DNA from 3 places in the Streptomyces sp. NPDC043854 genome. Region 2 is predicted to be linked to each of the others. Evidence: riboswitches for the same ligand, from Rfam matches in the RefSeq annotation. Region 2 holds a riboswitch; each other region holds the start of a gene.
The links. Region 2 has a riboswitch for cobalamin ahead of AC068A_RS01665 (ABC transporter substrate-binding protein). Riboswitches for the same ligand answer to the same signal wherever they lie in the genome.

Region 1 (7,747 bases), on a different contig from region 2:
ACCGCTCGTCCTCCAGCACCTGCTTGGCCAGCGCGTAGCTGCTGACCAGCCAGGCCCGGTCCCCGGTGAGCGTGCGGACCTGGGCGACGGGGGCCGTCTCCCGCAGCCATGCGCACTCCTGCGGGAGCACGTCGCCGCGCCGCGACAGCGGGAAGTCGAGGAGGGGCGCGTCCCCGCCGGGCCGGTCCGCGCCGGCCTCACGCTGCTCGACGTTCATCGGCGGTCCCTTCGGCCGGTACGTGGTCCGCGGCCCCGCCGCCGGGCACGGGTGCCGGGCGGGCCGCCTCGGCGGCCTCCGGCCGTACGACGGCGTAGGCCTGGTTGCGGGTCGCGCGCAGGCCCCCGCCGCGCGCGAAGAGGACGTCCGTCAGCGGCATCCGGACGTGGTACGCCGCCACGGACGACGGCACGTCGAGAATGCTCGGGGTGTCCACGAAGAACGGCAGCTCCGCCGCCAGGTAGTCGAAACACACCTGCAACTGGCCGGCCGTGATGGATTCACCTTCCGGCACCTTGGACCCGACGAAATGGAGGGCCATCTCCTCGCAGCCCCTGCGGAATTCGTCGTCGGTTTCCAGGAAATGGAGCACGCGCCGGTGCAGCAGTTGGTAAACGGGGTTGGACCGGAACTCCGAAAGTGCCCTCACGCGGACCCCGGCATGCGGGTGCCCCGAATCCTCGATGCCCTTGAGGATCCGGCGGCGGACCGCCTTGATCTCCTTCGCGGCGCGCTTCTCCGCATGCTCCCGGCGGTAGCCGAAAGCGGCGAACATGCGGTCCACATGGAGGTCCGCGTACACGAAGTCGACCTGCGCGAAGCGGGGTACCGCCCACCGGGCGAGGCTGTTGATGCGCTCGGAGCTGAAGTAGCTGTTCCCAGGACTCACTCCGATGAGCACATGGTCGCCCTCATCCCAGATATGGCGGCACGCGCGGGTGAAGGGCAGAACTTCGAATGATGCGTCTGCTGTGATCGTCACCTGTGTGATCGCCCTTGTTGCCGCATGTCCCTGGGAGCCCTGCGCTCCTGGTGTGGCGGCAATGCCGGTACGTTATGCGGTGGCCCCGGAACGTGACAAGCCCGAGGCTGATTTCTTGGCCGGAATTATCGCTTCCGGATACGGGGCGGTAATTGAATTTCTTTCTGCCACCCGAACGGGACCCGGTAGCGGCGGCCTTCCCGGCTGGCGCTACCCTGAGCCGGTCAACGAGCACCAAGAAGGGGTGGATCCCAGTGGCGGACATCGAGAACGCGCGGGCGACGTTCGGCAGGTTCGACGCGGACGGCGACGGCTTCGTCACGGCCGACGAGTTCCGTCGGGCCATGGCGGAGATGGGCGACCCGTTCGTCACGGGCCCGGTCGCGGACTCCGTGATCGCCGCCAAGGACGCGAACGGCGACGGCCTGCTGAGCTTCGACGAGTTCTGGGCCTCCCTGAACAAGTAAGGCCCCGCGCCGCAGCCCCCGTACCGCCCCGCCGGGCGGCACGGGGGCTGCGGCCTGCCCGCCCGCGCGAACGGCCCGCGGAGACCGCGGAGACCGCGGAGACCGCGGAGACCGCGGGGACTGCCCGCGCGGGACCGCGCCCTACGGTGCGCCGCCGGGTCCGGCCGGGGCATCCGCGGCGTCCGGCCGCACCATGTCCTCGACCTCGGCCAGGGCCTCCTCCAGCCAGCGCAGCCAGAACGTCTCCAGGCCGATGCCGCCGTGCAGCACGAGCCGGCGCAGCCGGTCCTCGTCGGAGTCCCGCTCCGGGGGGAAGTCCTTCTCCTCGATGGCCTCGTAGAGCGCCAGCTGCCGCCGGTGCAGCTCCAGGTGCCGCCGCAGCTCCCCGGCCAGCCCCTGCACGCCGGCCACGCCCGCGGCCCGGACCCGCAGCAGCAGCGGGTCCCGAATGGCCTTCGGGTCCTGGCTCTCGCCGATCCACCGCGCCAGCTCCGCACTGCCGGCGGGCAGGACCTCGTACTCCTTCTTCTGCCCCCGCACGGGCACCTCGCTCGGCAGGGCCCGGATCAGCCCGGCCTCCTCCAGCCGGCCCAGCTCGCGGTAGATCTGCTGGTGCGTCGCGGACCAGAAGTACCCGATCGACCTGTCGAACCGCCGGGTCAGCTCCAGCCCGGACGAAGGCTTCTCGAGCAGGGCGGTGAGGATGGCGTGCGGCAGCGACATGCCGCCATCCTAGGTTTGCCGCACACCGTCCGGGTCAGTGCCAGGCGGCCAGGGCCTCGGGGGTGCCCGGGCCCGGGGCGTCGGGCTCCAGCAGGTCCCGCGCCCGCAGGAAGGCCGCCACCGCCGGCGACCAGGCCTGGCGCAGGCCCGCCTCGGCGAGCAGGCCCGGGTCGGCCAGCAGCTGTGCGGCCGGGCCGACGCGGATCCCGGCCGGGGTCAGGACCGCTGCGTCGTCGGCCCAGCGCACCGCCAGGTCGACGTCGTGCGTGGCCATCACCACCGTGGTGCCGCGCGAGCGCAGCCCCGCCAGGGTGTCCAGCAGCCGCTCCTGCCCGTCCGGGTCGAGTCCGGCCGTCGGCTCGTCGAGGATCAGCACCCGCGGGGCCATCGCCACCGCGCCCGCGATCGCCGCGCGCTTGCGCTGCCCGTACGAGAGCAGGTGCGTCGGGCGGTCCCGCAACCCGGTGATGTCGAGCGCGGCCAGTGCGGACTCCACCCGGGCCCGCACCTCCCCGGCGGGCAGGCCGAGGTTCATCGGGCCGAAGGACACGTCCTGCTCCACCGAGGCGGCGAAGAGCTGGTCGTCCGGATCCTGCACCACCAGCTGGACCGCCGTCCGCAGCCGGGTCAGGCCCGCCCGGTCGTACCCGACCGGTGCTCCGTCCAGGCGCAGTTCGCCCGAGCCGGGCCGCAGGCCGCCGCTGAGCAGCCGCATCAGCGTGGTCTTGCCGCTGCCGTTGCGGCCGAGCAGGACCAGCGCCCGGCCCTCGGCGATGGCGAAGTCCACGCCGGTCAGCACCGCCGGGCCGTCCTCGTACGCGTAGCCGGCGCCGGCCAGTTCCACCAACGTCACAGGTAGAGCCCCTTCAGGGTGAGAGTCAGCGCGGCCACGGCCGCGAGCAGGGCCGCCGAGGCCGCGAGGAAGCGCCACGACAGCGTCGCCTCGGGGACGAGCACCCGCAGCGCGCCGTCGTAGCCGCGCCCGGCCAGGCCCGACTGGAGCCGCGCCGCGCGGTCGAAGGCCCGTACGAACGAAGTGGCGGCGAGCCCGGCCACCGAGCGCCATGCCGCGGCCCGGCCCGCGTGCCCGAGGCGGGCCGCCTGCGCGCGCCGCACCTGGGCCAGGGAGTCGAGCAGCAGGAAGCCGATGCGGTACATGACCAGCGCCACGTCCACCACCGGCGCCGGCACCCCGGCCCGGACCAGCCGGGGCAGCACGTCCGACACCGGGGTGGTGAACGCGAACAGCAGCACCCCGAGCGAGGCCGCCGACGTGCGCAGCAGCAGTTCGGCGGCGAGCCGCGGCCCGTCCGGGGCCAGGGAGACGTATCCGGCTGGGCCGCCGACCGCGATCAGCAGCGGCAGCGCCCCGGTGAAGCAGAACCCCAGCGGGATCCGGAAGGCCCGCCAGAGCTGCCGCCCGGCGACCCCGGCCGGCCCGAGGAGCACGGCCAGGGTCGCGGCGGCCACGAGCGGTCCGCCCGGCCAGGCCGGCAGGCACAGGGCACTGACCGTCAGACCCAGCCCGAGCAGCGCCTTCTCCAGCGGATGGCGGCCCCGCCAGCGGCTGCTGTGCGCGGCCACGTCGATCGGCAGCACCGGCTACGACTCCGCGGCGGGCGCCGCTGCGGATGCGGAGGCCGGTGCCGGTGCGGCGTCGGCAGGGACCGTGCCGGCACCGGCGGCGGCCGCCGCGGCCGCGCCCTGGCGGCGGCCCCGGCGGACGCCGAAGTAGTAGGCGAGCACGCCCGCGCCCAGCGCCGCCTGGAGGGCGAACAGGGCCGACTCCACCTCCCCGGACGGGGGCTCGTACAGCGGGGAGAACCAGGGCTCGTAATCCGGCTTCAGCTCGCTGATGGCCGCCTCCGCCTGCGCGTCGGCGCCCGTGAACGGCTCCTCCTTGCCCTCGCCCAGGCCCAGGGCGAGCGGCAGCACCGCCAGCGCCGCCACCAGGAGCAGCAGCAGGCCGTTGATCTTCGCGTTCCGGCTCATGCGCGTCACACCGCCGTCTTCTGCTCGGAGCGGCCGGCGAGCTTCGCGACGCCCAGCCGGACCAGGTCGGACTTGCTGGACTGCATCAGCAGCCGCATCACCAGGACCGTCAGCAGGCCCTCGCTCACGGCGAGCGGGATCTGGGTGACGGCGAAGATGCCGCCGAACTTCGCGAGCGCGCCGAAGAAGCCCGTGCCCGGGTCCGGGAAGGCCAGCGCCAGCTGCACCGAGGTCACGCAGTAGGTGACGAGGTCGGCGAAGAAGGCGCCGAAGAACACGGACACCATCAGCGGGGCGTTGAAGCGCCGCAGCAGCAGGTAGACGCAGTACCCCGACCAGGGTCCGGCGATGGCCATCGAGAAGACGTTGGCGCCGAGGGTGGTCAGTCCGCCGTGCGCGAGCAGCAGCGCCTGGAAGAGGAGGGTGATCGTGCCGAGCACCGCCATGACGGGCGGCCGGAACAGGATCGCGCCGAGCCCGGTCCCGGTGGGGTGCGAGCAGCTGCCCGTCACCGAGGGGATCTTCAGTGCGGACAGGACGAAGGTGAACGCTCCGGACGCGCCGAGCAGGAGGGTGCTCTCCGGGTTGGCCTTCACCTCGCGGGTGAGGGCCCGTACCCCGTGGACGACGAAGGGAGCGGACGCGGCGCCCCAGGCGGCCGCGTGCAAGGGGGGCAGGAACCCCTCGGCTATGTGCATGAGTGGGAGACCTCTCCAGCACCTCGTGGATGGACAACGCGCCTTGGCCGGTCTCCTGGCTCGCGGGTACTGATGCCCTGGCTCCGCCTTCCCGGGCGGTGCGGGTCCCTCCCCGCGCTGCCCAGTGGCTTTCCCGCAGGAGTGGAGCCGGACTTCCCGTTCACAGTGGCGAGGGCCGCACCGGTTTTCCACCGGTTTCCCGTACACCAAGGCCTGATGACCCTAGTCCGCGCTGTGGACCCGTAACAACCCGGATCTGGGCGGCCTGTTGGGCCCGGGGATTCCGCTTCGGACCGCCGGCGGGCCTGTGCGCTCCGGGCGGGCGCGGCGAAACAGTGGCAGGGACACGGAACTTCCGGCGTCCGGCGGCTTGCGCGGCGGACCGGCGCGCGCCACGGCGCTCTTCCGCTGCCGCGCTCCAACCGGCGCCGCCGGGGCGTGCGCGGGCTGCGCCCGGGAGGTCCGGCCACCCCCGGACGGGCGTCTTCCGGTCGCCGCAGGGCCCGGAGCCCCGCAGGCTGGGAGGGTGGCCGCCGAACACGACACCGCGACACCGCAGCCGGGGGCGAACGCCGGGGCGTTCGACTACTCCGACCTGACCGCCGTGTACGTCAACTGCACGCTCAAGCGCTCGCCCGAGACCAGCAACACGGAGGGCCTGATCGCGCGGAGCCGCGCCGTCATGGAGGCGGCCGGCGCCCGGACCTCGCTGATCCGCGCCGTCGACCACGACATCGCCACCGGAGTCTGGCCGGACATGACCGAGCACGGCTGGGAAACCGACCAGTGGCCCGTCCTGTACAGCCAGATCATGGCCGCCGACATCCTCGTGCTGTGCGGGCCGATCTGGCTCGGTGACAACAGCTCCGTGATGAAGCAGGTCATCGAGCGGCTGTACGCCTGTTCCTCGCTCCTGAACGAGCAGGGCCAGTACGCCTACTACGGGCGCGTCGGCGGTGCGCTGATCACGGGCAACGAGGACGGCGTGAAGCACTGCGCCATGAACGTCCTCTACAGCCTCCAGCACCTCGGGTACGCCATCCCGCCGCAGGCCGACGCCGGCTGGATCGGCGAGGCCGGGCCCGGTCCCTCGTACCTCGACCCGGGCTCGGGCGGCCCGGAGAACGACTTCACCAACCGGAACACGACCTTCATGTCGTGGAACCTCATGCACCTGGCCGCCCTGCTCAAGCGCTCCGGCGGCATGCCCGCCCACGGCAACCAGCGCTCGGAGTGGGACGCCGGCTGCCGCTTCGACTTCCCCAACCCCGAACACCGCTGACGGCCCGGGCCGGACGGCCGGACAGCTGCCCGGCCGCCCGGCCGCCCGGCTGTGCGGAGGCTCAGCCGCAGCACACGTTCCGGTGCGCGACGTCCAGCACGAACCGGTCGGGCGAGCGCAGGGTGAACGAGGTGTAGGACGGCTTCGTGTCGAAGGCGGCACCGAAGGTGACGTACCCCTCGAAGTCGCCCGTCATGGCGAAGCCCTTCAGCGCGGGCAGGTCGATCCTGGCGAGCTTCGGCCCGCGGTAGGTGCTCTCGCCGGAGCGCAGGTGGGCGTCGGCGGGGTGCAGGCGGATCTGGAGGAAGTGCTTCCCGGCGAGCGCGACGGGCTCGCCGGACCCGTCCCGGTACAGCCGCGGGACGCGGGTGACCTCGACGTCGGGGACGCGGCCCCGCAGGTCGATGACGATCCGGTCGTACGCGCAGTGCCCGGCCCAGCGGGCGTTCACGACGAGCGGGGTGGCGGTGCGCCCGGCGGCCGCGGCGGCCGGGGCCGGGGCGGTGGAGGCGGGCGCGGCGAGGGCGATTCCGGCGGTGAGGAGAGCCCCCGTGGCCAGGGCCACGGTCTGCCGGCGGCGGAGGTGGTTCATGACGTCCCCCCTGATTCTCGAGAGACGGGGACGGGTGTCACTGCTGGAGACACTCCCCGCGCACCCATGGTTGCAGCAAAACCGGTCAAACTTCTCATTCGGTTGAAATTCCCTGTCCGCGCCGCCGGACCGAACGGCCGTCCAGGCGAGGTGTGCGCCGCCGGCCCGCCCTCCGGCCGGAGGGCGGGCGCGCAGGGTTGCCGGGCGGCTGCGGAGCGCGTACGGGGGAAAGGGCTGCGGGCTCCGCGGCGGTTGGCCGGCCGCCGGGGGTGTGGCCGCGACGTCATGCGATCACCCTTGCGCACGGGGGTCACCCCGTACCACCCCCGGCCCCCACGGTTCGCCCTGAAGCGTGACCAATCCGCGCCGAACCTCAACGCCCGGGAAAACCGGGATGATTGCCGCAGGTCGGGAGAGTGGCCGGCGGGAAACGCACGGGACCCCGGGCGCCCGCGGCGCCCGGGGTCCTCGTACGGACGGAGACCGGGTCAGGTCGGCTCAGGTCAGCATTCGATGACGTTGACGGCCAGGCCGCCGCGGGCCGTCTCCTTGTACTTGATCTTCATGTCCGCGCCGGTCTCCTTCATCGTCTTGATGACCTTGTCCAGGGAGACCTTGTGGCTGCCGTCGCCGCGCATCGCCATCTTCGCGGCCGTGACCGCCTTGACCGCCGCCATGCCGTTGCGCTCGATGCACGGGATCTGGACCAGGCCGCCGACCGGGTCGCAGGTCAGGCCCAGGTTGTGCTCCATGCCGATCTCGGCCGCGTTCTCGACCTGCTCCGGGGTGCCGCCCAGGACCTCCGCCAGGGCGCCCGCCGCCATCGAGCAGGCGGAGCCGACCTCGCCCTGGCAGCCGACCTCGGCGCCGGAGATCGAGGCGTTCTCCTTGAACAGCATGCCGATCGCGCCCGCGGCGAGGAGGAAGCGGACGACGCCGTCCTCGTCCGCGCCGGGCACGAAGTTCACGTAGTAGTGCAGGACGGCCGGGAGGACGCCCGCCGCGCCGTTCGT
Region 2 (7,747 bases):
GCGCACGGCGACCAGGGACTTGCCGGAACCGGTCGCCATGATGACCTGGGTGCGCAGCCCGGCCTCGGGCAGCCGGCCCCCGGCAGGCAGCGCCAGCGCCCGCACGACGGCGTCGACGGCCTCGCGCTGGTGCGGCCGCAGTTCCAGCCTCGCGGTGCGTGCCACCCCGCCTCCCCTGTGCCCCTGTGATCTTCTCGTTGATCTTCCCGCTGATCTGCTCGTTCTGCTCCAGACTCTATCCTGCTCCAAAGCTGAAGCAGTCGCAGGGAAGGCGGCCGGGGCCGCGCGGCGTCACCGGGCGCCGAAGTTCTGCGTCCACCAGGGGCCGCCGGAACTCCGGTGGATCCCGACGCCTATGTCCTTGAACGAGCAGTTCAGGATGTTCGCGCGGTGGCCGGGGCTGTTCATCCAGGAGTTCATCACCGACTCGGGCGTCTGCTGGCCCTTGGCGATGTTCTCCCCGTACGTGGACCACCGGTACCCGGCGGCTGTCGTCCGGTCTCCCGGGTCGGTGCCGTCGGGGCTGGTGTGCGAGAAGAAGTTCCGGCTCGCCATGTCGTCGGAATGCTGCTGGGCGGCCTCCCGCAGCTGTGTGTCGTCCCTGAGCGGGCCGCAGCCGGCCTTCGCCCGCTCGGCGTTGACCAGGGCCACCACCTGCCCCGCGGGCCCCTGGGGCGTGGGAGCCGGATCCGGGGCCGAGGAGCGGGGGGCCGGCTTGGACGGGGTCGGCTTCGGGCTCGGGCTCGCGCCGTCCACGGAGGGGCTCGGCGAGGCGGACGCCGACGGGGAGGGGGAGGCCGAGGCCGAAGCGGAGGGGGACGGCGAGGCCGGCTGCGAGGCCGAAGCCGCCGCCGACTCCGGGGCCGAGAGCGCGTTCACCGGGGCGGCGGTGTCCTGGCCGTCCTTGCCGCCCGAGCCGGGGAAGCCGCCGAGGTAGACGAGCCCGCCGCCCGCGACGCACGCGGCGAGCACCGCACCGCCGACCGCCCGGCGGCGGCTGCGCCGGCGCTTGCGCAGCAGGCTGCGGCCGCCGGCCGTGGCCGGGTCCGGCTCCGGGAGGCCGCCCTGCGCGGAGACGGCGGGGGACAGCTGCGTGGCGGCATCGGCCAGGTCCGTGCCGCCGGGGTACGGGTGACCGAGGCCCGGGTCGCCGAAGCCCGTGTCGGTGAGACCCGTACCGCCGTCGCCGCCCGGGTGGGCGGCATCACCCGGATATGCGGTTCCGGCCGGGTAGGCACTGTCGGGCGAGTAGGCGGCCTCGCCGGGGTAGGCGGCGTAGGCGGGGTTGCCCGGGTAGGCGGGGTAGGCCGCGCCCGCTGGGGCGAAGCCGCCCGTCACGGCCGCCGCCGACCGTATGCTGTCCAGCAGGGCCACCGAGACCGGCACCAGGGCCAGGCCCGCCAGCAGCCCCTCCGCCGGCAGCAGCCCGCCCCACAGCCCCGCGCACCGCATGCACTCCCGCGCGTGCCGGGCTATTCGCTTGCGCCACAGCGTGGACGGGTGCCCGTCCCAGCCGGCCGTCACCATCTGGAGCATCTCGCACGGAGGCTGCGCCTCCAGCGCCCGTTCCACCACCCGGGCCGACTCCAGCTGCGCCTTCATCCGCTGCACCCGCACCGCCGTGTGCTGCGGGGACAGCTCCAGCGCCGTGGCCACCTCGGCCCGGGTCAGCTCACCCGCGCACTCCAGCCACCAGAGCGACAGCAGCGCCCGGTCGTCCGGCTCCAGCCAGCGGGTGGCACGGGCCGTCTCGCGGCGCTGGCCCTCCAGCTGGAGCCGTACGACGGTCAGGTCCACGAAGTCGGCACCCGGGTCGGCGAGTTCCCAGGCGGCCTCGAGACCGCTCTCGCCGGGCGCGGTGCGCCGGGCCTGCCAGTACGCCCGCACGCGGTTCATCGCGATCGCCACCAGCCAGGACCGGAAGCTGTCGTCCGCGCGGAGGGTGCCCAGACCGTCGAGCGCGCGCAGCATCGTGTCCTGCACGACGTCGTCCACGTCCACCGACCCGTTCAGGGCCCGCCCGACGACGTTGTAGACGAGCGGCAGGTAGGTGCCGACCAGCTCGTCCTGCGCGCGGGGATCGCCCGCGCGGGCGGCCGCGACCAGCTCTGCCGTGTGCTGTGTAGTCATATGAGGTTCCCTGTCCGTACCGGCGGTCGATGATGCCCGATACCTGGGAGACCGTCGAGCGGCGGCGGGATAACACTTATTCGGAGGAAGATTTTCGAAAACGGCTCCGGGGGCGGGGGCGGGGCGCGGGACGTGGCCGCCGCCCACCCGGCGCCGCAGCGCCCCCGACCGCTGAGGGGCGCCGCTCGCTGCCCCGCGGACACGCACCCTCAATCGAGTGGATCTTCTCGCCGCGGCATGGCATGGTTGTCCTCATCGAAGGGGTGTAGCTCAGCTGGCCAGAGCGTCGGTCTCCAAAACCGAATGCCGCAGGTTCGAATCCTGTCGCCCCTGCCACAGTGAACCGGTGTTCACGGTCGAAGGCCCAGGTCCGGGTTGGCGGACCTGGGCCTTCGGCGTTCCCGGCCCCAGGCCCGCGTCGGCGGGCGGCCGTTTTCTGGGGGTTCGTGGTGGTCTGGCAGACTGATGTGGACCAACTCGGCGGTGCAGGACAGGAAACCGGTGCGAATCCGGTGCGGTCCCGCCACTGTGGCCGGCCCCTCCGCGGAGCCGGAAGCCAGACACTGACGCGCCGCCTCTTCACGTCGACCAGGGGACGAGGATCCCCCGGAGAGGCTTCGCCATGTCGCGTTCCCGCGCTCTGCTGCGCGCACTCGCCCCGCTTCCCTTCCTGATACCGCTCGCCGCGTGCGGCGGGGCGGCCGGTGCGGGGCAGGACACGGCCTCGGGGGCGGCCGCCGCGCCCGGGTTCCCGTACACCGCCACCAACTGCGGTTTCACCAGCACCTACCAGGCCCCGCCGCAGCGGGCCGTCACCATGAACCAGCACGCCACCGAACTGCTGCTCGCCCTCGGCCTTCAGGACCGGATGGCGGGCACCGCCTACCTCGACGACTCGGTACTGCCCGCGTACCGGCCCGCGTACGACCGGATCAAGGTACTGGCCAAGGAGTACCCGTCCAAGGAGGTGCTCCTCGGCGCCAACCCGGACTTCGTGTACGGCGGTTACGCCAGCGCCTTCGACAAGGCGCAGGGCCGCGACCGCGAGACCCTCGCCAAGGCGGGCATCAACACCCGGCTCAGCGTGGAGTACTGCACCGGCGGGCCGGTCGGCCTGGACCAGCTGAAGACCGAGATCACCGAGGTCGCCCGCACCTTCGGCGTGCCCGAGCGGGGCGAACGGCTCATCGCGGAGGAGCAGCGCCGCATCGACGCCGTCACCGCCCGCGTCAAGGACAGGGGCCGCCCCTCCGTCTTCGTCTACGACTCCGGCGAGGACAGTGCCTTCACCTCGGGCGGCCAGGGCATCGGCAACGAGATCGTCTCCCTGGCGGGCGGGACGAACACCTTCGCCGACCTCGAGGACACCTTCGGCGACGTGTCGTGGGAGAAGGTCATCGAGCGAAAGCCCGAGGTCGTCCTCATCTACGACTACGGCAGCACCAGCGCCGAGGCCAAGAAGCAGCGCCTGTTGAACGATCCGGCGCTCGCCGAGGTTCCCGCGGTCAAGAACCGGCGGTTCGCCGTGCTGCCGCTGTCCTCGGCCGTCCTCGGCGTGCGCGTCGCCGACGCCGTCGAGGCGCTGGCCCGCCAGCTCCACCCCGACACCCCGTGACCCGGCCCGTGATCCGGCCCCGTAAGCCCGTCGCCCTGGCCCTGCTCGTCCTCACCGCCGCCCTCCTCGCGTCCACCGTGGCGGGGCTCGCCCTGGGGCCCGTACGCATCGCCCCCGGACAGGTGCTCGAGCTCGTGCTCCGCGGACCCGGGCCGGGCGGCGGCGCGTTCACCTCCATCGTGTGGGACGTGCGGATGCCGCGGGTGCTCCTCGGCGCCGTCGTCGGAGCCGGGCTCGCGGTGGCCGGCACCGTCCTGCAGGCCCTCGTCCGCAACCAGCTCGCCGACCCGTTCCTCCTCGGCGCCTCCTCGGGGGCCTCGGCCGGCGCCGTCCTCGTCATCGTCCTCGGGGCGGGAGCCGGCACCGCGGGCGTCGCCGGTCGGGTCGGAGTGCCCGCGGCCGCGTTCGCCGGGTCGATGTGCGCACTCGTCGCCGTGTACGCCATGGCCCGGCGCGGCGGAACCATGACCACCGGGCGGCTGGTCCTCGCCGGCGTCGCCGTCCAGTACGTCCTGTCCGCGTTCACCAGCCTGGTGCTGGTGCTCGCGGCCCGCCCCGACCAGGTACGGTCCGTCCTCTTCTGGACCCTGGGCGGCCTCGGCGGCGCCCGCCGGGACGAACTGGCCCTGCCCGCCGCGGTGCTGCTCGCCGGCACCGCCCTGCTGATCGCCCTCGCCCGGCCGCTGGACCTGCTCCTGGCGGGGGAGGAGGGCGCGCACACCCTCGGGCTGGACGCGGGCCGCTTCCGCGCCGCCGCCTTCGTCCTCGTCTCCCTCGTCGTCGGGGTGCTCGTCGCGTACAGCGGGGCGATCGGCTTCGTCGGGCTGATGGTTCCGCACGCCGCCCGGATGGTCGTCGGCGCCGGGCACCGGGCCCTGCTGCCGGTCGCCGCACTGGGCGGGGCGGTGTTCCTGCTCCTGGCCGACCTGATTGCGCGTACGGCCGCGGCGCCCGAGGAGATACCGGTCGGCGTGGTCACCGCGCTGGCCGGAGGTCCGTTCTTCCTGTGGATGCTGAGGCGCTCCACGCGCACCGAGGGGGTGGCGGGATGACCGCGGGCGAGCGCGGCCGCCCGGTGGAACTCGCCGTGGAGGGCGTGCGTTACACCACCGGCGGACACACCCTGCTCCACGGAGTCGACCTCACTGCCCGGCCCGGCGAGACGGTCGGCGTGGTCGGCCCCAACGGCAGCGGCAAGACCACCCTGCTGCGCTGCGTCTACGGCACCCTGCGGCCCACGGGCGGCCGCGTCCTGCTGGACGGCGCGGACGCGGCGACGCTCGGGGTCAAGAACCGGGCCCGGCGCACGGCGGTCGTCCCGCAGGACGCGACCGGCATGCCGGGGCTGACCGTCCGCGAGGTCGTCGCCATGGGGCGCAGCCCGCACAAGCGGTTCTGGGAGCAGGACGGACCGGACGATGCCCGGCGCGTCGCCGACGCACTGGAGACCGTCGGCGCGGCCGTCTTTGCGGACCGCCGCTTCGACGGGCTCTCCGGCGGCGAACGCCAACGCGCCCTCGTCGCCCGCGCCCTGGCCCAGGACCCCGGCCTGCTCGCCCTGGACGAGCCGACGAACCACCTCGACATCCGCTACCAGCTGGAGATCCTGGCCTTGGTGCGCGCCCTGCCCACCACGGCCGTCCTCGTCCTGCACGACCTGAACCTGGCCGCCGTGTTCTGCGACCGCCTGTACGTCCTGTCGGCCGGCCGCGTAGCCGCCTCCGGCCCACCGGCCGAGGTCCTGACGGAGGAACTGCTGAGCAGGGTCTACGGGGTGCGCACCCACATCACGACCCACCCCCGCACCGGCACCCCCAACATCGTCTACCTTCCCAAGGATGAGCAGCGAGCAGCCCACTGACCGGCGCTGGGACCGGCTGGAGTGCGGGCCGGGCACCCCGCGCGGACTCAGGCAGGCCTGGTGCGCCGGCCTGTCCCGCAACCGTGCGGCTCCCGACGGACTCCTCGTCCGGCTGCTCGACCGGCACCCGGGGCTGCTCTGGCGGCAGGAGCTGCCCCAGGCGGTGGTGGATGCCGCCGTCGACCACGCGGACCGGCAGGTACGCGCCAGGTTGGCGGAAGCCCGGATGCATCGAGGGCTGACGCCCGGGCAGGCGTCGCGCCTGCTGCTGGGGGAGCCGTCGGGCCCACGGCGGCAGCTGCTGGTCGAGGCGGCGGTGGCGGGGCGGGCGGAACTCACGGCCGCCGCCTACGAGGCGCTCGCCGCCGACCCGGTGGACGCGGTGCGCGCGGAGGCCGCCCGGCTGCCCGGCCTGCCGGTCGGGCTGTGCGCCGCCCTGGCCGCGGATCCGGTTGCGGCCGTGCGGGCCGCGGCATGCGAGGCCGCCTGGGCGGAACTCGACCCGGGGGCCCGGGCACGCCTCGCCGCGGATCCGGACCCGCAGGTCCGGCGGGCGGTCGCGGTGGCCCGGCACGAGGAAGTCCCGCTCACGGCCGGCCTCTTCGATGCGGCACCGGGAAGGCCCGGTCTGGCGGCTCGTTGCCGCCTGGCGGAGGACCTCGCGCAGCGGCTCGCGCAGGACCCGGACCCGCGCATCCGGGCCGGCCTGGCCCGGAACCCCTACCTGGACGCGGGCCTCGTCGCGGTGCTCGCCGCCGACGCGGACGACGGCGTACGCCTGGAGGTGTCGGTACGGCCGGAGCTGACGGACCGGCAGCGGTCCGCCGTGCACGTGGACGTCGATCCGGAGGCGGCTCGCCGCCCCGTTCCGTGGGTGGTGGCCCTGCACGAGGACCCGGAGGCGATGAGGCGCCTCGCGGGGTCGCCGCACCTGCTGCTGCGCAGCAGCGTGGCGCTGGCACCGCGGCTGCCGGCGGACGTCGTGGAGCGGCTCGCCCGTGACGGGGACCGGGTCGTACGCCTCTTCCTCGCCGAGCGCTGCGAGGACGCGCCGGCGCACAGGCTGCTGGAGGTGTGGCAGTGGTGGAACGGGAGCCTCTCCACCCCCGACCGCCCCTACGGGCACCCCAACTTTCCCCGCCGGGACCTGCTCCGCTTCGCCGCCGATCCGCATCCGAGGCTGCGGCAGCTGGCCGTGGACGACCCGGACTCCACACCCGCACTGGTGGAACGGTTCGGCCGGGATGCCCACGAGGAGGTCCGGCTGCGGGCCGCGACCGACCCGCGGCTGTCCGCCGACTCGGCGGTACGGCTGCTCGGTGATCCGGACCCCGGTGTCCGGGCGGCGGCCGCCCGGCACCCGCGGCTGCCGGTGCCGGTCCTGGCCGGGCTGTTGGCCGGGACCGGCACCGCGGAGTCCGCGGCCGCCAACCCGGCCCTGCCGCTCACGGTGATGGAGCGGCTCGCCGGCTGAGGGCGGCCGGGCTCCGCCGGGTGGGAGAGGACGGCCGGAGCGGAACGCCTACCCGGCCGCGCCTTCCTGGTAGCCGTACGGGCGGGTGATCAGTTCCATGGCATGGCCGGACGGGTCCAGGAAGTAGACGCCGCGGCCGCCGTCGTTGTGGTTGATCTCGCCCGGGTGCTTCTGCTGGGGGTCGGCCCAGTACTCGATTCCGGCCGCCCGGATCTTCCCGAACGAGGCGTCGAACTCCGCTTCGGAGATCAGGAAGGCGTAGTGCTGCATGGTGATGGATTCGGCCGGGACGGTCGCGAAGTCCAGGGTGACGCCGTTGGCGGTCTCCACGGGGATGAACGGTCCCCATTCGGTGCCGACCTCAAGGCCGAGGACGTCGGCGAGGAACTCGGCGGACTCCCGGTTGTTCCGCGCATGGACGATCGTGTGGTTCAGCTTGACGGACATGTGTGAATGCCTCCGCAAGGCACATCACGGGCACCTCCATGCCTCACCCGGTCGGTGACCGGCACGCGATGCCGTGATCACGATCCTAGACGTCCCGTCCGGGGGGAGTCCACCGATCAAGGCCCGTACACCGTGTTTACGTTGTCCTGCGCGGGATGGGTACGGCCTGCCGGTCCCGCCGCGAAGGCGCGGAGCAGGTTCTCCGTCACCCGGGTCGTCA
Region 3 (7,747 bases), on a different contig from region 2:
AGGAGGTTTCCGCCGCCTGGCTGCTCGCCGCAGCGCTCGGCTCGTACGCCATCGGCTACCGCTTCTACGCGCGCTTCATCGCCCACCGGGTCCTCCGGGTCGACAAGACCCGGGCCACGCCCGCCGAACGCCTCGACAACGGCGTCGACTTCCACCCGACCGACCGGCGGGTGCTCTTCGGCCACCACTTCGCCGCCGTCGCCGGCGCCGGACCGCTCGTCGGCCCGGTGCTCGCCGCGCAGATGGGCTACCTGCCCGGCACCATCTGGATCGTCGCCGGCGTGATCTTCGCGGGCGCCGTCCAGGACATGGTCACCCTGTTCTTCTCCACCCGGCGCGACGGCCGCTCGCTCGGCCAGATGGCCCGGGACGAGATCGGCCCCGTGGGCGGAGCCGCCGCCCTCGTCGCCGTGTTCGCCATCATGATCATCCTGCTGGCGGTGCTCGCCCTGGTCATCGTCAACGCGCTGGCGCACTCGCCCTGGGGCGTCTTCTCCATCGGCATGACCATCCCGATCGCCCTGTTCATGGGCTTCTACCTGCGCGTGCTGCGGCCCGGCCGGGTCACCGAGGTCTCCGTCATCGGCGTCGCCCTGCTGCTGCTCGCCATCGTCGCCGGCGGCTGGGTCGCCGAGTCCTCGCTGGCCGACACCTTCACCCTGGAGAAGGAAACGCTGATCATCTGGATGGTCGCGTACGGCTTCATCGCCTCGGTGCTGCCGGTGTGGATGCTGCTCGCACCCCGCGACTACCTCTCCACCTTCATGAAGATCGGCACGATCGCGATGCTCGCCCTCGGCGTGGTCATCGCCATGCCGACGCTGAAGATGCCCTCGATCACCGACTTCGCCGCCCGTGGGGACGGCCCGGTCTTCGCCGGGTCGATGTTCCCCTTCGTCTTCATCACCATCGCCTGCGGCGCGCTGTCCGGCTTCCACTCCCTGGTCTCCTCGGGCACCACCCCGAAGATGATCCAGAAGGAGACCCAGGTCCGGGTCATCGGCTACGGCTCCATGCTGACCGAGTCCTTCGTAGCCGTCATGGCGATGATCTGCGCGTCCGTCATCGAGCCCGGTCTGTTCTTCGCGGTCAACTCCCCCGGCGGGGTCGTCGGCACCACCGTCCAGACCGCCTCGCAGGCCGTCACGAACTTCGGGTTCTCCGTCTCGCCGGAGTTCCTCGCCCAGGCCGCGAAGGACGTCGAGGAGGCCACCCTGCTGTCCCGCACGGGCGGCGCGCCGACCTTCGCACTCGGAATGTCGGAAATCTTCTCGGCCGTCCTCGGCGGCGCCGGCATGAAGGCCTTCTGGTACCACTTCGCCATCATGTTCGAGGCGCTGTTCATCCTGACCACGCTGGACGCGGGCACCCGCGTCGGCCGGTTCATGCTCCAGGACACCCTCGGCAACGTGCACAAGTCCTTCAAGGACGTCAGCTGGAAGCCCGGCGTCTGGCTGGCCAGCGCTCTGGTCGTCGGCGGCTGGGGCTACTTCCTGTGGGTCGGCGTCAAGGACCCGCTGGGCGGTATCAACCAGCTCTTCCCGCTGTTCGGCATCGCGAACCAGCTGCTCGCGGCGGTGGCCCTGGCCGTCTGCACGACCCTGCTCGTCAAGTCCGGGCGGCTGAAGTGGGCCTGGGTGACCGGCGTCCCGCTGGCCTGGGACGTGGCCGTCACCCTCACCGCGAGCTGGCAAAAGATCTTCTCCGACGACGTGAAGGTCGGCTTCTTCGCGCAGCGCGACAAGTACCAGGACGGCATCGACGCGGGGAAGGTCCTCGCCCCCGCGAAGAACATGGACGAGATGCACACGGTGGTCATCAACGCCACCGTCGACGGCGTCCTGGCCGGGCTGTTCGCGGTCCTGATCGTCATCGTGCTGCTGGACGCGGCCCGCACCTGCATCAAGGCCGTCCGCAGCCCCGAGACGGTCCGGCTGACCGAGGTCCCGTGGACCGAGTCGAAGATCATCGCCCCGGCCGGGCTCATCGCGACCCCGGAGGAGCGGGCCGAACTCGCCGCCGCCGGCCTCGACTCGGGCGGCGGCCGCGCGAAGGAGCCCGTGGCATGAGCGGCGGCGGGGTGCGCGGCGCGCTGGCGAAGGCGCGGTTCTACGTGCGGGAGTTCTCCGGCGAGGCGGCGTACGACCGGTACGTCGCGCACGCCCGCTCCCACGACCCGGACGCCGAGGTCATGACCCGCCGCGCCTTCGAACGCGCCCGTACCGACGCCCGCGAGGCGGACCCCCGCGAGGGCTTCCGCTGCTGCTGAGCGCTGCCGCAGGGAAGGGGCCCGCCGGTCACGGCGGCCCCCTTCGCCGTGCGCGGCCTCAGCGCACCCAGTCCTTGAGCGGCTCGGTCGAGAAGGAGAAGCCGACCGGGTCGGGCAGCTCGACGTCCTTGCCGAAGGGGATGGTGCGCACGGTCTCATACAGCTGCCCGTCGGGCTCGCTGTGGACGCGCACCTGGCAGTTGTCCCGGTCGATCAGGACGAAGACGGGGATGCCCGTCTCCGCGTACGCGCGCGGCTTCTCCTTGCGATCACGCTCGTCTGTGTCCGAATCGTACGAAGTGACTTCGACGACCATCAGGACCGGGGCAGGATCGGCCCACTCCCCCTGGCCCTCGAATGCGCCGTCCGGCGCAAGCGAGGCGTCCGGCCGCGCGCGACCCGAGCGGTACTGCTCGACCTTCAGCCCGCGTTCGACGTGAAGCCACTGCTCGGGCCGGTGCTGCATGCAGATGCGGGCGAGCCACACGATGATCCGGTCGTGATCCCCATCCGGCACTGCTTTGAGCCTCAGCTTTCCGTCGACAAACTCCAGTCGCAGCCCCTCCAGCTCCCTGGCGCCTATGCGGGCGAGAGTCTCGAAATCCTCGGTCAGCATCTGGGGGCGGTCAGTCATCACGGTCATGCCTCGCTCGCCTTCCTCGACGGTGCTGCTCCCGACGATAGCGCCGGGCGGCCGCCCCCGTCCGGCACACTCGGCGGCATGGACATCGACATCCGTATTGCCGTGCCCGCCGAGTTCGAGCGGCTGGGCGAGATCACCGGGCAGGCCTACACCGGGGACGGGCTGCTCGACCAGAACGAGGACGACACCTACCTGAACGTCCTGCGCGATGTGGCCGGCCGGGCCGCCGACGGCGAGGTGCTGGTCGCCGTACGGAACGGGGAGGTGCTCGGCGGGGTGACCTTCGCCCCGCCCGGGAGCCCGCTCGCCGACGTCGCCGGGCCGCACGAGGCCGAGTTCCGCATGCTGGCCGTCGCACCCGGGGCGCGCGGCACGGGCGTCGGGGAGGCCCTCGTACGGGCGTGCATCGAGCGGGCCCGCGCCCTCGACGGGGTCACCGCGCTGACCCTGTCCACCCAGCCGGCGATGCGGGGCGCCCAGCGGATCTACGCCCGCCTGGGCTTCGTCCGCACCCCGGAACTGGACTGGTCCCCGATCCCCGCACTGACGCTGCTCACCTACCGACTGGAGCTGTGAGGCCACGCTCAGCAAAGGCCCGGACACAACATCTAGGGGGTCGCACAGAAACCTCCCCCCACATGTATGCTCATCCTCGCTGTCGCCGCAGGGGAATCCGGTGCGAATCCGGAACTGTCCCGCAACGGTATGAAGTACACCCATCGGTGTCACCGAAGTCCGACGACCTGCCGACGGCGCGCCCGGCTCGACCGAACCGGGTGCCGACCACGTCCGGGCCTCGCGGTAGGGCCGGCGGACATCGCGCGGTGCTGCCCTGACGGGCCCCTGCCCGCGCGCGCCCGCTCGCGCCCGCGCCGCCGCCGTCCCGGAGCCGAGCGAGGGAGAGCTCCCCCCGTGACCATCGCGCCTTCCGCACCGCGCGCCGAGTCCGACCCGTCCGACAACGGAACTGAGGGGGGCCCCGGGGCCGCGCTGCTGCGCACCCTCACCGAGCTGACCGCCGACCTTCCCGACACCGACCCCGGCCGGGTCGCCGCCGCCGCCCTGCGCGGCCGCAGCGCGAGCGCCGACGAGGCCGAGCTGCGCGGGCTGGCCACCGAGGCCGCGGCCGGTCTGATCTCCGAGGACCCGGCCTACTCCCGGCTCGCCGCCCGCCTGCTGACGATCGCCGTCGCCGAGGAGGCCGCGGGCCAGGGCGCCACCTCCTTCTCCGCCTCGGTCGAGGTCGGCCACCGCGAGGGCCTGATCGCGGACCGCACCGCCGAGTTCGTCCGGCTGCACGCGAGCCGCCTCGACGCGCTGGTCGAGCACACCCTCGCCGAGGGCGCCGACGACCGCTTCGGCTTCTTCGGCCTGCGCACCCTGCACAGCCGCTACCTGCTGCGCCACCCGATCACCCGCCAGGTCATCGAGACCCCGCAGCACTTCATGCTGCGCGTGGCCTGCGGCCTGGCCGAGAACGACAGCATCGAGGCCGTCGAGGAAGTCGCGTCCCTGTACCGGCTGATGAGCCGCCTGGACTACCTGCCGTCCTCCCCCACGCTGTTCAACTCCGGCACCCGGCACCCGCAGATGTCCTCCTGCTACCTGCTGGACTCCCCGCTGGACGAGCTCGACTCGATCTACGACCGCTACCACCAGGTCGCGCGCCTGTCGAAGCACGCCGGCGGCATCGGCCTGTCGTACTCCCGCATCCGCGCCCGCGGTTCGCTGATCCGCGGCACCAACGGCCACTCCAACGGCATCGTCCCGTTCCTGAAGACCCTCGACGCCTCCGTCGCCGCCGTGAACCAGGGCGGCCGCCGCAAGGGCGCCGCCGCCGTCTACCTGGAGACCTGGCACGCGGACATCGAGGAGTTCCTGGAGCTGCGCGACAACACCGGTGAGGACGCCCGGCGTACGCACAACCTGAACCTGGCGCACTGGATCCCCGACGAGTTCATGCGCCGCGTGAACTCCGACGCCGAGTGGTCGCTGTTCTCCCCGGCCGACGTGCCCGAGCTGGTCGACCTGTACGGCGACGAGTTCGACGCCGCCTACGTCAAGGCCGAGCAGGCGGGCCTGGCCAAGAAGACCATGCCGGCCCGCGAGCTGTACGGCCGCATGATGCGCACCCTCGCGCAGACCGGCCAGGGCTGGATGACGTTCAAGGACGCCTCCAACCGGACCGCGAACCAGACGGCCCTGCCGGGCACGGTCGTCCACTCCTCCAACCTGTGCACCGAGATCATCGAGGTCACCAACGACGGCGAGACCGCCGTCTGCAACCTCGGCTCGGTCAACCTCGGCGCCTTCGTGCTCGCCGAGACGGGCGAGATGGACTGGGAGCGCCTCGACGAGACCGTCCGCACCGCCGTGACCTTCCTCGACCGGGTCGTGGACATCAACTTCTACCCGACCGAGGAGGCCGGCCGCTCCAACGGCAAGTGGCGCCCGGTGGGCCTGGGCGCGATGGGCCTCCAGGACGTCTTCTTCAAGCTGCGCCTGCCCTTCGACTCCGCCGAGGCCAAGGCCCTCTCCACGAGGATCGCCGAGCGGATCATGCTCGCCGCGTACGAGGCCTCCGCCGACCTCGCCGAGAAGCACGGCACCCTCCCGGCCTGGGAGCAGACCCGTACCGCGCAGGGCGTGCTGCACCCCGACCACTACGGCGTCGAGCTCACCTGGCCGGAGCGCTGGGACGCGCTGCGCGCCCGGATCGCGACCACCGGCATGCGCAACTCGCTGCTGCTGGCCATCGCGCCGACCGCGACGATCGCCTCGATCGCGGGCGTGTACGAGTGCATCGAGCCGCAGGTCTCCAACCTGTTCAAGCGCGAGACGCTGTCGGGTGAGTTCCTCCAGGTCAACGGCTACCTGGTGGAGGACCTGAAGAAGCTCGGCGTGTGGGACGCGCAGACCCGCGAGGCGCTGCGCGACTCCTCCGGCTCCGTCCAGGGCTTCAACTGGATCCCGGCCGAGGTCCGCGAGCTGTACCGCACGGCGTGGGAGATCCCGCAGCGCGGCCTGATCGACATGGCGGCGGCCCGTACGCCGTACCTGGACCAGTCGCAGTCGCTGAACCTGTTCATGGAGACGCCGACCATCGGCAAGCTGTCGTCGATGTACGCGTACGCCTGGAAGCAGGGTCTGAAGACCACGTACTACCTGCGCTCGCGCCCGGCGACGAGGATCGCCCGCGCCGCGTCCGGCGGTGCCGCCGTCCCGGCCGCCGCCACCCCCCTCCCGCAGGCCCTCGACGCCGAGGCACTGGCCTGCTCCCTTGAGAACCCCGAGTCCTGCGAGGCCTGCCAGTAATGCCGACCCCCGACAAGAACCTCCTCGACCCCGGCTTCGAGCTGACGCTCCGCCCGATGCGCTACCCGGACTTCTACGAGCGCTACCGGGACGCGATCAAGAACACGTGGACGGTGGAGGAAGTCGACCTCCACTCGGACGTGGCGGACCTGGCGAAGCTGACGCCCGCCGAGCAGCACATGATCGGCCGGCTGGTCGCGTTCTTCGCGACGGGCGACTCGATCGTGGCGAACAACCTGGTCCTGACGCTGTACAAGCACATCAACTCCCCGGAGGCGCGCCTGTACCTGTCGCGCCAGCTGTTCGAGGAGGCCGTGCACGTCCAGTTCTACCTGACGCTGCTGGACACCTACCTGCCCGACCCGGACGACCGTGCGGCGGCGTTCGCGGCGGTGGAGAACATCCCCTCCATCCGCGAGAAGGCGCAGTTCTGCTTCAAGTGGATGGACTCGGTGGAGAAGATCGAGCGGCTGGAGACGAAGGCCGACCGCCGCCGCTTCCTGCTGAACCTGATCTGCTTCGCGGCGTGCATCGAGGGCCTGTTCTTCTACGGCGCCTTCGCCTACGTGTACTGGTTCCGGTCGCGCGGTCTGCTGCACGGCCTGGCCACCGGCACCAACTGGGTGTTCCGGGACGAGACCATGCACATGAACTTCGCGTTCGAGGTCGTGGACACGGTCCGCAAGGAGGAGCCCGACCTCTTCGACGACGAGCTCCGGCAGCAGGTCACGGACATGCTGAAGGAGGCCGTCGAGGCGGAGCTGCAGTTCGGCCGCGACCTGTGCGGTGACGGCCTGCCGGGCATGAACACCGAGTCGATGCGCGAGTACCTGGAGTGCGTCGCCGACCAGCGCCTGGTCCGCCTCGGCTTCCCGCCGGTGTACGGCTCGCAGAACCCGTTCTCCTTCATGGAGCTTCAGGGTGTCCAGGAGCTGACGAACTTCTTCGAGCGCCGCCCGTCGGCCTACCAGGTCGCCGTCGAGGGCACGGTCGACCTGGACGAGGACTTCTGAGCCGTACCGGCCGAGCGCCCGAGGGGCCCGCTCCGGATGCGATCCGGAGCGGGCCCCTCGGCGTGTGCGGCGCGTGTCAGTCGTTCGGGACGGTCTCGTAGCGCGGGGTGCCCTCGGCCATCTGGCGCAGGGCGTCCTTGCGGTCCCGCTTCGAGAGCCGGTCGATGTACAGGTACCCGTACAGGTGGTCGGTCTCGTGCTGCAGGCAGCGGGCGAAGTAGCCGGTGCCGCGCACCTTGATCGGGTTGCCCTTGGCGTCCTGGCCGGTGACCTCGGCGTAGTCCGGGCGGGCCAGCGAGGCGTACGCGGTCGGGACCGACAGGCAGCCCTCGTTGGAGTCGTCGAGCACGCGGGACGCGGCCGGCAGCTCCACGAGCTTCGGGTTGACCACGACGCCGGTGTGGCGGACGCCCTCGTCGTCCGGGCAGTCGTAGACGAAGACCTTGGCGTCCACGCCGATCTGGTTCGCGGCCAGGCCCACGCCCTCCGCTGCCCGCTGGCTGGCGA

Region 1: it holds a riboswitch for cobalamin, as region 2 does, so the genes downstream of both, AC068A_RS34935 (energy-coupling factor ABC transporter permease) here and AC068A_RS01665 (ABC transporter substrate-binding protein) in region 2, are expected to answer to the same signal.
Region 3: it holds a riboswitch for cobalamin, as region 2 does, so the genes downstream of both, AC068A_RS27580 (ribonucleoside-diphosphate reductase subunit alpha) here and AC068A_RS01665 (ABC transporter substrate-binding protein) in region 2, are expected to answer to the same signal.

What each region holds. Positions count from the first base shown of each region.
Region 1 covers NZ_JBWKDK010000078.1:15,506-23,252, reverse strand. The annotation lists gene AC068A_RS34970 (cytochrome P450) at 1-217, opposite strand, end outside; gene AC068A_RS34965 (tRNA-dependent cyclodipeptide synthase) at 198-980, opposite strand; gene AC068A_RS34960 (EF-hand domain-containing protein) at 1,235-1,447, shown strand; gene AC068A_RS34955 (PadR family transcriptional regulator) at 1,589-2,170, opposite strand; gene AC068A_RS34950 (energy-coupling factor ABC transporter ATP-binding protein) at 2,205-3,023, opposite strand; gene cbiQ (cobalt ECF transporter T component CbiQ) at 3,020-3,769, opposite strand; gene AC068A_RS34940 (energy-coupling factor ABC transporter substrate-binding protein) at 3,773-4,162, opposite strand; gene AC068A_RS34935 (energy-coupling factor ABC transporter permease) at 4,168-4,860, opposite strand; cobalamin riboswitch at 4,889-5,086, opposite strand; gene AC068A_RS34930 (flavodoxin family protein) at 5,387-6,142, shown strand; gene AC068A_RS34925 (AMIN-like domain-containing (lipo)protein) at 6,204-6,734, opposite strand; gene AC068A_RS34920 (L-serine ammonia-lyase) at 7,238-7,747, opposite strand, start outside.
Region 2 covers NZ_JBWKDK010000001.1:366,500-374,246, forward strand. The annotation lists gene AC068A_RS01650 (helicase associated domain-containing protein) at 1-165, opposite strand, end outside; gene AC068A_RS01655 (sigma-70 family RNA polymerase sigma factor) at 292-2,130, opposite strand; tRNA gene AC068A_RS01660 (tRNA-Trp) at 2,390-2,466, shown strand; cobalamin riboswitch at 2,561-2,715, shown strand; gene AC068A_RS01665 (ABC transporter substrate-binding protein) at 2,753-3,745, shown strand; gene AC068A_RS01670 (FecCD family ABC transporter permease) at 3,742-4,797, shown strand; gene AC068A_RS01675 (ABC transporter ATP-binding protein) at 4,794-5,606, shown strand; gene AC068A_RS01680 (PE-PGRS family protein) at 5,584-7,080, shown strand; gene AC068A_RS01685 (VOC family protein) at 7,129-7,527, opposite strand; gene AC068A_RS01690 (N,N-dimethylformamidase beta subunit family domain-containing protein) at 7,644-7,747, opposite strand, start outside.
Region 3 covers NZ_JBWKDK010000037.1:37,395-45,141, forward strand. The annotation lists gene AC068A_RS27560 (carbon starvation CstA family protein) at 1-2,069, shown strand, start outside; gene AC068A_RS27565 (YbdD/YjiX family protein) at 2,066-2,269, shown strand; gene AC068A_RS27570 (Uma2 family endonuclease) at 2,328-2,912, opposite strand; gene AC068A_RS27575 (GNAT family N-acetyltransferase) at 2,991-3,488, shown strand; cobalamin riboswitch at 3,549-3,677, shown strand; gene AC068A_RS27580 (ribonucleoside-diphosphate reductase subunit alpha) at 3,825-6,227, shown strand; gene AC068A_RS27585 (ribonucleotide-diphosphate reductase subunit beta) at 6,227-7,240, shown strand; gene def (peptide deformylase) at 7,317-7,747, opposite strand, start outside.